Regions from separate parts of the Eubacterium sp. AM05-23 genome, predicted to be linked through region 1. Evidence: a T-box and tRNA genes for the amino acid it is inferred to sense, from the RefSeq annotation. Region 1 holds a T-box; the other holds one or more tRNA genes.

The links. The T-box of region 1 lies ahead of metG (methionine--tRNA ligase). A T-box ahead of a tRNA ligase gene usually reads a tRNA of that ligase, here a tRNA-Met.
Region 2: it has a tRNA-Met gene. The T-box ahead of metG (methionine--tRNA ligase) is inferred to sense a tRNA for this amino acid. The anticodon was not compared.

Annotation. Positions count from the first base shown of each region.
Region 1 is NZ_QUDF01000006.1:203,205-210,821, reverse strand. Features, by position in the region: gene dnaB (replicative DNA helicase) at 1-359, shown strand, start outside; gene DW091_RS10275 (FAD-dependent protein) at 594-1,979, shown strand; gene rsmI (16S rRNA (cytidine(1402)-2'-O)-methyltransferase) at 1,994-2,824, shown strand; T-box leader at 2,890-3,133, shown strand; gene metG (methionine--tRNA ligase) at 3,178-5,121, shown strand; gene DW091_RS10260 (LTA synthase family protein) at 5,204-7,207, shown strand; gene DW091_RS10255 (helix-turn-helix transcriptional regulator) at 7,245-7,577, opposite strand.
Region 2 is NZ_QUDF01000012.1:77,905-85,521, reverse strand. Features, by position in the region: gene hpt (hypoxanthine phosphoribosyltransferase) at 1-46, opposite strand, end outside; gene tilS (tRNA lysidine(34) synthetase TilS) at 36-1,451, opposite strand; tRNA gene DW091_RS15690 (tRNA-Val) at 1,500-1,575, opposite strand; tRNA gene DW091_RS15685 (tRNA-Glu) at 1,613-1,687, opposite strand; tRNA gene DW091_RS15680 (tRNA-Met) at 1,720-1,796, opposite strand; tRNA gene DW091_RS15675 (tRNA-Met) at 1,811-1,887, opposite strand; tRNA gene DW091_RS15670 (tRNA-Leu) at 1,923-2,011, opposite strand; gene DW091_RS15665 (Ppx/GppA phosphatase family protein) at 2,100-3,053, opposite strand; gene DW091_RS15660 (septum formation initiator family protein) at 3,050-3,472, opposite strand; gene DW091_RS15655 (RNA-binding S4 domain-containing protein) at 3,561-3,800, opposite strand; gene DW091_RS15650 (HU family DNA-binding protein) at 3,861-4,136, opposite strand; gene mazG (nucleoside triphosphate pyrophosphohydrolase) at 4,246-5,703, opposite strand; gene DW091_RS15640 (polysaccharide biosynthesis protein) at 5,719-7,329, opposite strand; gene DW091_RS15635 (peptidyl-prolyl cis-trans isomerase) at 7,432-7,617, opposite strand, start outside.

The DNA.
Region 1 (7,617 bases):
CGGAAAACAGGCAGAATGAAATTTCGGAGATCTCTCGAGGTCTGAAGGGCCTTGCCCGTGAAATGGACTGTCCGCTGATCTGTCTCTCACAGCTCAGTCGTGCGCCAGATGCGAGGACAGACCATCATCCCATGCTCGCCGACCTCCGTGAGTCTGGCTCCATTGAGCAGGATGCGGATGTGGTTATGTTTTTATACCGTGATTATTACTATAACAAGGAATCTGAGCCACACATTGCCGAGCTGGATATCGCTAAACAGCGTAACGGCCCGACCGGCCGCCTGAAGCTTGCGTGGCTGCCTGAATATACTAAATTTAATGATCCCGCCCCTGATTTCTACGAGGACCCGGGATACTGACGCTGAATCCAAATTTGCTATCGGCAAATTTGGTAGCGAACAGGAGCGTAAGCGGGTGAACGATAATGAAGCTAACGCAGATGATGAGGAGATCATCCTATAATGGATGATCGATTTCCGAAGAATCTGTGATCCTTTATCGGTTGAATGGAGAATGGAAAACTAAAGAATAAATAATTTTTCATTATTTTTTATTGAAGGTTACCCTGACGATCAGGGTAAGAAGGGTTTCATATGAACAAATATGATGTAATCATAATCGGCGCCGGCCCTGCCGGCATTTTTGCTGCGCTTGAGCTAAAAAAAGAAAAGCCTGAGCTCAGTATTTTAATGCTGGAAAAGGGCAACGCCATTGAAAAACGAATTTGCCCAAAGCGTAAGACCGGTGTGTGTGTGGGCTGTAAGCCCTGTAACATTACAACCGGTTTTGCCGGAGCCGGTGCTTACTCAGACGGGAAGCTCTCGCTGTCGCCGGATGTCGGCGGGGAGCTGCCGGATTATATCGGCTATGAGAAAACCGAAGAACTTATCGCCTATGTGGATGAGCATTACCTGCGCTTTGGGGCAGACCCCAAGGTACACGGTCTTGATAATCCAGAGAAAATTCGTGAGATAAGAACAAAGGCCATTCAGAGTAATTTAAAGCTTATTGAATGTCCCATACGCCATATGGGGACAGAGGTTGGCTACACCATTTATAAGCGCATCCAGGATCATTTGATCCATGATCTTGGAGTAGAAATCAAGTTCCGCAATCCGGTAAAGAGCCTGATTGTGGAGGATAGTGCAGCCGTTGGCGTGCAGGCGGACTGTGAATATTACGCGGACAAAATTTTAGCCGGTGTAGGCCGTGATGGGTCTGAATGGTTTAAAGCCATGTGCGACACCTATGGCATAGATACAACGGTGGGCAAGGTGGATATCGGTATCCGCCTTGAAACCCGCAATGAAATTATGAAGGAAATCAACGACGCCCTTTATGAAGGCAAACTGGTCTACTACACGCCGACTTTTGACGACGCAGTGCGGACCTTCTGCTCAAATCCCGGGGGCGTGGTTTCAACCGAGTATTATGATGACAATCTGGCAGTGGTCAACGGCCACAGCTACAAATCTGACGCTTTAAAAACAGATAATACCAATTTTGCGCTGTTGGTTTCAAAAGGTTTTACCGAGCCTTTTAACGCGCCCATCGCTTATGGCAAGCATATCGCCAGCCTTGGAAACATGCTCACCGGGAATAAGATTCTGGTGCAGCGCTATGGCGACTTTATAAGAGGCCGGCGAACCAACGAGGAACGGCTTCACCGCAACAATATTCGTCCGACCCTCAAGGACGCTGTACCGGGAGACCTCTGTCTGGTTCTGCCATACCGCATCATGAAGGATATCGATGAAATGATCCAGGCGCTGGACCATGTGTCGCCAGGTCTGGCCAGTGACGAGACGCTGCTCTACGGGGTGGAGGTCAAGTTCTACTCCAACAAGGTGGCTGTGGACGAAAAGTTTCAGACCAATATTAAAAACCTGTATGTGCTGGGCGACGGCGCCGGCATCACCCGCGGTCTGATGCAGGCGTCGGTCAACGGCGTCTATGTGGCGCGGAATTTGTTTGATTAAAAATGGAGAATGCCATGCCGGGAAAATTATATATTGTCGGGACACCCATCGGGAATCTTGAGGATATTACGCTGAGGGCCCTTCGGGTTTTAGAGGAAGTGGATGTGATTGCCGCGGAGGATACCCGTCATACTGTCAAGCTTCTCAATCATTTTGAGCTTAAGAAGCATCTGCTGGCCTATCACCAGCACAATGAGCAGAGCGGAAGTGAAAAGCTGCTGGAGTTTTTGACAGCGGGTAAAAATATCGCCCTGGTCAGCGATGCGGGAATGCCTATTATCTCTGACCCTGGCTCAGTCATTGTCAGCCGGTGCAATGAAGCTGGAATTCCGGTGGAGGTGGTGCCTGGACCAAACGCAGGGCTTTGTGCGCTTGTGCTTTCAGGCATTGACGCCCGGGCTTTTACCTTTCTGGGTTTTTTAGGAAAGCAGAATAAAGAGATCCGCGAGGGTATCGAGAAAATAGCCGCTTCTGAAAATACAGTTATTCTCTACGAAACGCCCCACAGACTGGTGAAAACACTGGAAGCCATGGTTCAGGTCATTCCGGACCGAAAAATGAGTATTTCCAGGGAAATAACAAAAAAATACGAAGAGACCCGAATGGGTACAGTTCAGGAGCATCTGAACTGGTATTCTGAAAACCCGCCCAAGGGCGAGTTTGTGCTGGTCATTGAAGGCGGCGATGGGTTTACGGAGGGAGGTCAGGATTTGATGTCCCTTCCGCTGGAGGATCACATGGCCCATTACGAAGACCAGGGCATGGGCGAAAAGGAAGCCATGAAACAGGTGGCCAGGGACCGCGGCGTGAGCAAGCGGGATATTTATAATGAACTGAAACGGTAACCAGAGCGATTAGGGCTTGCATTTTAAAAATATTTGGATATAATAGTATAGTAATAAATTAAATATAAACTGCGATGAAGAGAAGAGTACATTCGGAGGAAGCATACAGAGAGCCGGGAAAGGTGAAAGCCGGCTGTGGACAAGGAATGGAAGATGGCCTCTGAGCAAGCTTTGGTGAGGGCTGCCGCCTAAGCCAGAGCCGCGGAAAGCGTTAAAAACAAATAATAAACCCCGCCGGTTTATTAGCTGAGCCGTCTGCCGTGAGACAGACGGAAAGTAAGGTGGTAACACGAGAGCTTCGTCCTTATATGGAGAGGCTCTCTTTATTTTTTATTTTTTTAGGAGGAAATACGATGGAAGAAAAGAAAACTTTTTATGTCACAACTCCGATCTATTATCCAAGCGGAGATTTACACATTGGCCATACCTATACCACGGTAGCCGCCGATACCCTGACCCGTTTTAAAAAGCTGACGGGCTATGACGCCTATTTTTTAACCGGTACGGATGAACATGGTCAGAAGATTCAGAAGGTTGCCGAGGAAAAGGGTGTTACCCCACAGGCCTATGTGGATGACGTAGTGGGAAGAATTAAGGAGCTGTGGAAGCTGATGAACATTAACTATGACCAGTTTATCCGCACCACAGATCCGGAACACGAGAAAACCATCCAGCAGATTTTTAAAAAACTCTATGATCAGGGCGATATCTACAAGGGAAAATATGAAGGCTGGTACTGCACGCCCTGCGAGTCCTTCTGGACGGAAAGCCAGCTGGTGGACGGCAACTGCCCGGATTGCGGACGTCCGGTTGAGAAGGCCTCTGAGGAAGCTTATTTCTTTAAAATGTCCAAATATGCAGACCGCTTATTGCAGTATATTGAGGACCATCCGGATTTTATTCAGCCGGAATCCCGGAAGAACGAGATGATCAACAACTTCATCAAGCCCGGCCTTCAGGATCTCTGTGTTTCCAGAACCTCCTTCAGCTGGGGTGTTCCGGTAACCTTTGACCCGGGGCATGTGGTATATGTCTGGATTGACGCTCTCCCGAATTATATCTCGGCCCTTGGCTACATGAATGACAAGCCTCAGCTCATGGATAAATACTGGCCAGCAAATGTGCATCTGGTCGGTAAGGACATTATCCGCTTTCATACCATTTATTGGCCGATTATCCTCATGGCGCTGGATCTGCCCCTGCCGGAACGCGTCTACGGTCATGGCTGGATTCTGTTAAAGGGCGGTAAAATGTCCAAATCTGTGGGCAATGTAGTTGATCCGGTAGAGTTGGCCCAAAAATACGGCGTGGACGCCCTGCGCTATCATGTGCTGCGTGAAATGACTTATGGTGCAGACGGTATTTACAACGAAGACCTGCTGGTCAGCCATATCAATTCTGATCTGGCCAATGACTTGGGTAATCTCCTGAGTCGGACAGTGGCCATGACCGTGAAATATTTTGGCGGTGTGATTCCGGCTGAGCGTGAAAGCGGTGATTTTGACGCTGACCTCGCTGCCTTGGCCGTGGAAACTCCCGGCGTTGTGGAAGATTACATGAATAAACTGGACTTCAGCCGTGCGCTGGAGGCGATCTGGAAGCTGGTATCCCGAACAAATAAATACATCGATGAGACACAGCCCTGGGTTTTGATCAAAGATCCTGAAAAGAAAGCCCGGCTGGCAATGGTTATGTATAATCTGACAGAGTCTCTCAGAATAATTTCTGTGCTCGTAAGCGCTGCAATGCCGGATACCGGCGTTAAGATCGCCGATGAGCTCAAGGTGCCGGAGGAACTCAGGACTTGGGAAAGCATCCAGTCCTTTGGAAAATATCCGGACGGCATCCAGGTAGAACGCTGTGAACCGATCTTCCCGAGAATTGAAGTAAAGAAGGAAAAACCAGAGCAAAAGCAGCAGCCTAAAAAGGAAAAACAGGCGAAGAAGGAAGAAAAAACCGAGGTGCCGGAAGGTCTGATCACCATTGACGATTTTGCCAAGGTTGAGATGAAAGTCGCGGAGGTTATCTCCTGTGAACAGCACCCTGACGCAGACCGACTGCTGGTATTCCAGCTGGATCTGGGGACAGAAAAGCGCCAGATTATTTCTGGAATCGCCAAATATTATAAGCCTGAAGACCTTGTGGGTAAAAAGGTGATTGTATGTACAAATCTGAAACCAGTAATGCTGCGCGGACTGGAGTCCAACGGAATGATTCTTTCCGCTGTAAAAGGAAAAAAACTGAGTATTCTGACGGTCGACGGCGATGTGATTCCAGCCGGTGGTAAAGTAAGCTAAAAGAGTAAAACTTAATTTGTATTGAAAATGACACAAAATCTCCCGTTTAATGGTATAATATCCAGAGAACGGGAGGTTTTTTTTGGATTCTGTAATCAATTTAACAACGAGTAAAAAAAGAATATTGGCGGCGCTGGCGGCAGTGGCAGCGCTGAGCCTGAGTCTGGCGCTTTGCTACCAGATGATGGGCTTTGATGAGGGCTACCTGAATACAGCAGGGCTGTGTGTGTTTATGATCGGGCTGGCCATCTTTTCAAATATAGCGTGCCGGGAACGGGCGGCAGCTCTGTGGAACGTGCTGCTGCTTGTCCTGTCCTCAGCCTTTTCCTATACCATCTTCCAGATTTTTCAGGAAGCACCCTTCGATACGGAGGGGATCCGTTTGTTTTTAAATCTGGCCTGCTGTATGGCAGTCTATGTGTTTTTATATATTATAACCGGGCGGATGAGAACGTCTTTGATAGGCGGAGGAATTCTGATGTATATTTTTGGACTGGCTGGCTACTTTGTCCGCCTGTTCAGAGGAGATACGCTGCTCTATACGGATCTGTTCTCAGCAAAGACAGGACTCCAGGTCGCCTCAGCTTATCATTTTGAGCTCAGCGGCACCATTTTGCTTGCTGCGCTGGTTTTGACGGCGCTGTTGTTCTGGGCCTTTAAAGCAAACGGCAGCATTAACGATAAATACAAAAGCCGTAAGCTGAGGCTGACAGCTTTTGTAACACTGGCCATCACCTTTGGTCTGTTTTTTGAGACCAATGTGGAGCGGTATTATTATGCCTGGGATATGCCGGTTAACGGTTACCCCTATACTTTTACGGTCAATGCCAAGCTTTCCCATGTCAGGGAACCCGAGGGCTATGACCTGGCGTTTTTGGGCGAGAGCATCAAAAATGTTCAGCAGCCCATGACCACCGGGGCCATCGGGCGGGGCGGGACAACGGAAAAAGCCGCTGCAGGACCTGGAGTGAAAAACAATCATAAACCCAATATCATTGCCATTATGAATGAGTCCTTCAGCGATTTGCGGACCGTGGGGGATTTTTCCACCAATATTGACGTTATGCCCTTTATTGACAGCCTGCAGGAGAATACCATTAAAGGGAATCTTTATGTGTCGGTTTTCGGTGGAGGTACCTGTGACTCCGAATATGCCTTTCTGACCGGAAATACGACGGCTTATCTGCCGGAAAATGCAAGACCCTATCAATTGTATATTAAGGGTCCGGCGCCCAGCCTTACGTCAACGCTGAACTATGAGGGCTACAACAGCTATGCCATCCATCCCGGAGAGCGGAACGCCTGGAACCGTGACAAGGTTTATCCGAATTTTGGCTTTCAGCAGTTTTTCTCAGAAGAAGAATTTTTGGAATCGCAGACGCTTAGAGAAAAATGGGTCAGCGATGCGGCCACCTATGACAAGGTCATTGATCTTTATGAGAACAAGGGGGATAATCCGCTGTTTGTCTTTGATGTGACCATCCAAAACCACGCTGGCTACCAGCTGAACGCTGATGATCTTGATCCAGTGCTTCTGGAGGGGATGGAGGGAAGTTACCCCGAAACCGAGCAGTATTTATCTCTGATGCGAAACTCCGACGCAGCGTTTAAAGGTCTGATCGATTATTTCAGCGGGCAGGATGAGCCCACGCTGATAGTTATGTTTGGAGATCACCAGGCATATATTGAGCAGGCGTTTTATGAAGAGCTCATGCAGAAGCCTTTGGATCAGTGGAGCACAGAGGAGCTGCAGAAGCGTTACGTCACGCCCTTTGTCATCTGGGCAAACTATGACATCCCAGAGGCCCAGGTGGATAAGCTGAGCATAAATTACCTTTCCAGCCTGCTGCTGGAGCAGGCCGGTATCCAGGGGACGCCCTACAATGATTATTTAATGAGGCTGTCTGAGACACTGCCGGTTATTAATTCTGTAGGGATTATCGATAATGAGGAGCAGTACTTCAGAAGGGGAGACCCGACGATCCACGACCGAGAGGTTCTGGAATACCAGCAGATGCTCTACAATAATATGCTGGATACAGCAAGGCGGCGAAACGATTTGTTTTACCCGGCCGCAGACTTTTAATTAAAAAACCCGGATCTTATCGATCCGGGTTTTTTAGCTATTTTTTCAATTTAAAGCCATCAGTCATTACCTTGATGACATCGCACACGATTTTAGATTGCTCGTCGTCCAGCCCTTCCATTGCAGTGGACAGAAAGTGAATCCGGCTGGTAAAGGACTCGACGGGAAAATCGGCAAGAAGCGCGCTGACAGGAACCTCCAGTGCTTCGGAGATAGTGATGAGTGTTTCAAGTTTGGGCAGATGGGTGCCGCGTTCCAGCATGCTCAGATAATTCGGTGTAATATGAACACGTTCCGCGAGCTGGTACTGCGTCAGTTTTTTATCAAGACGGGCTTCACGAATATGCCTGCCAATAACTTTATTATCCATTGTGGTTAACTCCTCTGCGTGAGATTGGGGCAATAAAAAG
Region 2 (7,617 bases), on a different contig from region 1:
CTATTATATGCTTTTCTATTAAGATTCTATCAAAATCAAACGCCAAATTTCTCTCCTATTATTTGATACTGAACTTTAAGAACGCTCTTAGTCTCAGCGCTTACCTGATAGTTTCGGTTAATCGCATATCCCAAAATCCAGATTATCTCTGACCCTACTGCTAACAGTGGAACCGCATCACGCTTTTCACGCTCAATCTTTCGATCAATGAAATAATCTTTTATCTTTTTTCTGCCTATGATGCCAACAGGGTTGAAAAAATCACCTGGTCGACGATTTCTCAAATAAAGCTTTCCTCTTATTTTACCATAATCAAAATATTTTTCACTATGATTTTTTAATTCTTTTGAATTTTTTATAGATTCTTCCCGAACCACTGTCAGTTTAATCCACAAACCTTCTTTTGCAAAGTAATACGCTTTATCTGGCAGCAATTCATAGCAGCCCATTTTCGGGATAACAGCCACTTTTTTTGTCTCTATCCAAAAAAGATCGTATCGCCTGACAGCCTGCATGCCATGTGGCAAATGAAGCTCCCAGACCGTCTTTTCAGATAAAAGCAGCTGCTTAACGCATAGGATATGATTGTACTCTATTTCTTTTAAACTACCCTTAAGCTGCAAAATCATATGACGCAAAAGTTCTTTTTGAAGAAGTGGAAGCTGCTGCCGCCACATCTCTAAATTAAGATATACCCGATTACTTTTTTTTGTAATCATATTTACGCTCAACTCAGCAACAGAATTTTGCAAAAACAGCTCATGCTCATGTGCAAGCAAAGCAAATTCTGCTAAATGCTCTTCAACCCTTGGATTAATCCCCCTAAGCTGTGGAAGGATTTCTAATCTTAATTTGTTTCTTGTGACATCCGCTTCAAAGTTAGTATCGTCGGTTCGATAAGACAAACCATTCTTTTGGCAATAAGAAATAACAGTCTCTTTATCCACACATAGCAATGGACGGATTATATTGCTTTCCCCTTTTGTTTCTGAAAGCATTCCTGCCGCTCCTTTTATACCAGTGCCACGAATCAGACGCATTAAAACTGTTTCTGCCTGGTCGTTAAGGTGATGTCCTAAAGCCAGTTTATTATAAGCTTTCGAGCTTTGAAGTTCTTTAAAAAAAGCATATCTTGCCTCTCTTCCAGCCTCTTCAAGGGAAATTTTATTCTTTTTTGCCAGCCGAACAACTTCTACCGATTTATCATAAAGTAAAATGGACTGTTTAATGCAATATTCTTTTACAAAAGCATGGTCCTCCTCTGCCGCTTTTCCCCTGATCTTATGATTTAAATGCGCGGCTGCAATTTCAATATTCAACAATCCTTGGTACTTTTTCAAAAAATACAACAAGGCCAGCGAATCAGCACCACCGGATACTCCGATTAGAATGCGATCGCCGGCCATTATCAGTCCGTTATCAGAAATGTATTGTAAAAGCTTTTCTTCCATGATAATTTAACGCTCATCTCAAAGTTCAATTAATTCTGAATAAAAAAATGGTGGTCGCTATAGGGCTCGAACCTATGACCCCCTGCTTGTAAGGCAGGTGCTCTCCCAGCTGAGCTAAGCGACCACGTACAAAATTAAGATATTAACTTTTCAAAACAAAATGGTGACCCCTGGGGGATTCGAACCCCCGTAACCGCCGTGAAAGGGCGGTGTCTTAACCGCTTGACCAAGGGGCCGGAACTAATCTAACATCTTGTTATTAAATTAATGGTAGCGGCGAACGGAGTCGAACCGCTGACACTACGGGTATGAACCGTATGCTCTAGCCAACTGAGCTACGCCGCCATAATTTAAGAATTTGGTTGCGGGGGCAGGATTTGAACCTACGACCTCCGGGTTATGAGCCCGACGAGCTACCAAGCTGCTCCACCCCGCGACAATATAATAGACGCAACTGCGTCTTACTAATAGTGGTGCCGGAGATCGGAATCGAACCGATACGATCGAAAAGGATCGCAGGATTTTAAGTCCTGTGCGTCTGCCAGTTCCGCCACTCCGGCACTCAGTGTGGCTGCCTCATTTCTGAGGACAAGTGTTATTATACAGCCTGGGAAACTTAATGTCAACACTTTTTTAATTTTTTTTTGTTTATTTTTTATTCGCGAGAAAACGGCTGTATGCCGCGCCTTCCAGATTGTCATAGTCACAAACAACAAATGAATCTTTTCCAGTAACTTTCAAAATATTATCGAGTATGCTGGTACCAGCGATGATAATATCAGCGCGTTTAGCCTCCAGTCCAACGATCTGGCGGCGTTCGTCAATTGTTTTTGATGAAAGATTCCGAATAATGGATTCAAGCTCTGTTTTGGTAACAACACTCTGATGCACCTGCTCACTGTCATAAATTTTCAACTTCTGTTTGATTGTGGATACTGTTGTCGCCGTTCCGCCTATGCCAATCAGCTTATAGGGCTTGTACGCTTCATAATCAACAAGAGCTCTCTCAAGCGCCTCGGCTGCATTTTGGTTTAACCGATTCACTTCCTCCTCTTTTGGGGGATCATTCTCAATAAAGGCTTCTGTAGAACGGACACTCCCGATATCCAGACTTTTCATTTTTATGAGATTCCGGCCTTGCCCATAAATCAATTCAGTGCTGCCGCCCCCAATATCAAAAATAAGCAGTCCCTCATCGAAACACTGCGAGACGCCGATAAAGCCATATTCCGCCTCTTTTTCGCCTGAAATAATCTCTACCTTCATTCCAAGTTTTTGCGCAGCTAAATCAATAAATTCCAAAGAATTTTCAGCATCCCGGAGCGCACTTGTACCAAAAATAAACATTTCTTTTACTTCATAATCTTCAGCAATGTTTTTATACTCCTCTAAAGCCTCAATATTTCGCTTGATCGCATCTGGATGAAGGCGTTTTGTCTTATTAACCCCCTGGCCCATCCGAGTATATCGGACTGATTTATTAACACGAAAGAGCTGACCTTTTTTATCTTTTCTAAATATCAGCATCCTCGTCGAATTTGTTCCGATATCAATCACAGCTCGATTGATTTTGGGTTCTTTAGGTACACTTGATTCACTCATTCGTTTTCCTCACTTTGCTGCTCATCGCTATTGGCATGATCCTGACTGCTTTCATCAGTTGTCGGTGTCGGCTGCTCTGCCGGCTGCTCATTATTATTCTGTCCATTATTGTCTTTGCCCTCTACAGGTACCACAATCTTTTCGTCTGGATAATAAAGTCCCAGATATTTTCGTGCAATGAGTTCTATATAATTTTTTGTTCCAATTTGTTTAATATCTTCGTCCAGCTGTTTACTTTTCTTTTCCGCCTCGTCCAGCTTGGATTGAATATCTGCCTTTTGAGCATTAAGCTGATGAATTTTCATGGCGTTGGTTCCAAACAGCGTGCCAACAAAGATTAAAAGCGCAAGAGTCACAATAATTGTCCCCATTTTAGGCTTAAAGCGCCTTCGAAGGCCATTTTTTTTCTTTTCTGCCACTGTTTTTTCACCACCTGTTTTTTATTTATTGTAACATAATCCATTTCATTCAGCTATTATAAACTATAAAACACAGTCAAATCTTAATCTAAAGTTCTCTGTACATTTCTGTTGCTTTATCCTTGGGTGCGTGTTCCAACAGCTCTAAAACTTCAATTTTCTGTTCGCCATCGCCGTATGCTATTGTAAGAATATCACCAACTTTCAAACGACTGCCAGGCTTTGCTTCCTTTCCATTGATGGTAATCCGCCCGCCATCACATGCCGCTTTTCCTACGGTACGTCGTTTGATTAAACGGGCGTTTTTTAAAAATTTATCAACTCGCATTGTCTTTCCTTTCTAAAAATCAAAAGGGCCGGAGCAATATTGCTCCGGCCCTCCCTTTGATTATTTGTTTAATTCATCTTTAAATGCTTTTCCTGCTTTAAATGCTGGAGCTTTTGAAGCAGCAATTTCGATTGGTTCTTTGGTTCTTGGATTTAAACCGGTTCTAGCAGCTCTTTCACGAACATCAAAAGTACCGAAACCTACCAGAGCAACTTTGTCGCCTTCCTTTAAGGCGTCAACAACGGTATCCATAAAAGCACCTAAAGCTTTTTCAGAGTCCTTTTTAGATAATCCCGATTTTTCTGCCATAGCGGCAATTAATTCTGATTTGTTCATTCTTATCCCTCCGTAAAGTGTGATCTTTATGTTTTAATTTTTATGATTATTATTATAATCACGTTTCGCTAAAAAATACAAGCATTTTCTGTATTTTTAGCTAAAAACCTTAGTTTTTTAAGGATTTCACCAGCTGCCACAGTTGTTCAAGGCCATTAAGGTCATAATCAAGCATACTTTTTTGTTCATTTAGGGTAATTTTTTCCATTTCTTTAAAACGCATAATAAACTTTTGGGTCGCTTTGCGCAACGCAATTTCCGGTTGAATTTTCGACAGACGAACAACATTGACAACCGCAAACAGCAGATCTCCCAGTTCTTCTTCCAATTTATCTGGACATTTGCTTAAAATTTCTGCTCTTACTTCCTGTTCTTCTTCGGCAACTTTCTCGAGTGCATCCAAAGGATCTTCCCAATCGAACCCTACCTTTGCTGCTTTAGACTGAACCTTACAGGCCTCCATTAATGCAGTAAACGCTTTGGGGATACGCTCCATTTCATCTGCGAGTGTTTGTGTCTGTTTTTCCGTTTTTTTAATCTCATCCCAATTGGTCAGGACTTTTTCGGTTGAAATCTCCTCAGAGGTCATAAAAACATGAGGATGCCGGCGCACCATCTTTTTGTTAATTTCTTCCAGAACATCATTGATTGTAAAAAGGCCTTCTTCTCTGCCAAGCTGCGCGTGAAATACAATCTGAAAAAGTAAATCTCCCAATTCCTCTACGAGATTCTCTGTATCGTCTGTCTCAATGGCGTCCATCACCTCATAAGTTTCCTCCAGCAAATATGCTTTGAGACTCTCGTGTGTTTGTTTTCTGTCCCAGGGACATCCCTCCGGACTTCTAAGAATTTCCATAATTTCAAGTAACTTTTGGTAGCTTCTTAAATCCTTTTTATCCGGCGGGATGTAGAGCGTGGTTAAATGATTAATTTCCTCCACCCAGTCCATCTCGCACAAAGGGACCTCCTTAATGAGCTCCTGGCCTGGAATACCTGCATTTATGAGTAAAACAACAGGATAATCGTCTGGGTAATAATCTAAAAGAAAAAGTTTAACCTCTGAAGCCATATGACGGTTAAAAACCTGAGTAATCAAGTTGCCCATGGCCTTATCTGGAATTTGCTCATTTATTTCAAAGGCGTCAATAATTTTCAGTCCATTAACCGGATCTTCTCTCAATGCTGTCATAGAGATATCCACAAAGCTTACTCCCGAATAAATTTGATAGCTTATATTCTTTTCCTGACATTTACGCATTAAATCAACGACGCTTTGTTCTCCAAACAATGGGTTTCCAGGAACCGCATAGACCAACGTTTCGCCGGACTCTGCTTTTTGAACAAGTTGCTTTGCAATGCTCTCATAAACATCCTCAAAGCAGTCGCACCCTTCATACAGCTCATCAAAACTGCAATACATTATTCCACGTTTTTCCAGTTCCTTAACCACCGGATGGATCGCTGTCCTGAAATAGTTTTTGTTTTCATTTTGAAGTAATTCCAGCGTTTCTACAGTCAACTGGCCAAAAGCGCCAGGACCCAGACCAACAATGCTAATTTGTGACATGATTTCTCCTCTATTCTAGCGATATAAAATTCCTCTAATTTTCCTGTAAACCGGCTCGATGATTTTCTGTGCGGGCAGAATGGCCATCTCTTCCTCTGTAATTCCACCAATCAAAATCATCAGGAAAAAATACACCACAACAGCGGCCACTATCGCTGTCACTACTGCGATAAAATTCCCGGCAATCATGCTTACCAATGCATAAACGCCCCATGTGGCAAGTCCCATCATAATCGCAGAAACCAGAGGTTTGAAAAGAGTTTGCTTTACGTCCATCTGAAATCCCGTGAAACGCTTGACGCAAATATAATTGGATACTGTTAAATAAACAAATGTAATCATACTGCTGATAACAATCCCATAAATATTAAAAGCTGGCACTGCCAGACAGATCCACCCTGTTACAAAACGGATAATAATGGCAATGGCAAGATTAATCAACGGTACTCTAAAACGATCAATGGCCTGTAGGATGCTTTGGAATGTATTGGAAAGCATCATAAAAATGGTCGCGTAAGCGTAATATTTTAAAATTTCCGGCCCATAGGGTGAGCCCTGAAAAAGGATATCAAAGATTCCTTGCGAAAGCACCGAAAGGCCTATGCAACAAGGCAAAGCCACCATAATAACTAACCGGATAGCGACGTCGATTTTATGTCCCATTGCCCTTTTATCCCGAAGGGCAAAAGATTCTGAAATGGCCGGTATCATAGCGACAGCAAGGGTTCCGCTGATGACAAGTGGAATATTGATCAGCGTATCGGCATTGGCAAAATCACCAATCATAGTGGTAGCTGTATGCGCATCCACCCCTGCAAGCGCCAATCTTGGAATATAGATCATTGAGTCGATCATTGAAAACAGTGAAACAATGGCAGAAGTCAAGGTGACTGGAATCGCAATGATAACAAGGCGCTTAAATATCTGTTTGCTCGTCAAAGGGACTGGACGGCTTGTTTGTTTTAAGATCTTTTTATTGGCCGCTGTAAAAGCCCAGTATAAAAACCAGAGAAACAGCATGGCAAACAGACCGCCAGCGGTTGCTCCAAAAACAGCTCCGCCGACGCCCATTCCGACGCCCATTCCACTGGAAACAAAATACCAGCACAAAAAAACACCTAATCCCACACGAACGATCTGTTCAATAATCTGAGAGATTGCTGTGGGATTCATAATCTGAAAGCCCTGAAAAAAGCCTCTGAAGGATGAGCAGATCGCTATAATAAGCGGTGCCATCGCAATGGCCATAATAGCCGGAAAGCTTTCCCCTGGCCAGTTTGCGACAGTAATCAGCCAGTCTGCTCCCAGAAAAAGAAAGGCAGTGGAGAGTCCACCCATAATTAACAGCGTCCAGAAAGATACCTTAAACACATTATGAGCCGCCAGATAATCCTTGATGGCGATATTTTCAGAAATCATCTTGGAAATTGCCACCGGTAGCCCCACTGTTGAAACCATCAGCAACAAATTATAAACATTTGTGACATTGCTGTATATGCCATTACCATAGCTCCCGACAAGGTTATATACTGGCACCTTGTAGAACAACCCAAGGAGGCGCGAAAGAATCCCGGCCACTGCCAGAATTGTCGCTCCCTTTAGATAACTGCTCGCTTTTTTACTCACTTGAAAACCTCTTTCAACGAAATAAGTATCATTATAACTTTTTTGCAGTGGATACGCAAATTTAAAAGGCCTGCCTTGCAGCAAGCCTTTGACTCATTATAGCTATTGAACTTTCTTTTCATAAACTTGAATGTTCAATTCGGATTTCAGCTGATCCATATAGCTTTCAAGCGTTGTCTTAATATCATAGATATCAATTTTCTCTTTTTTCAGCAAATCTTCTTTTAGTTTGTTATAATCTTCTGTGCCCTTTTCCTCTTTTACAGACTCGGCTATTTCATCCTTTTT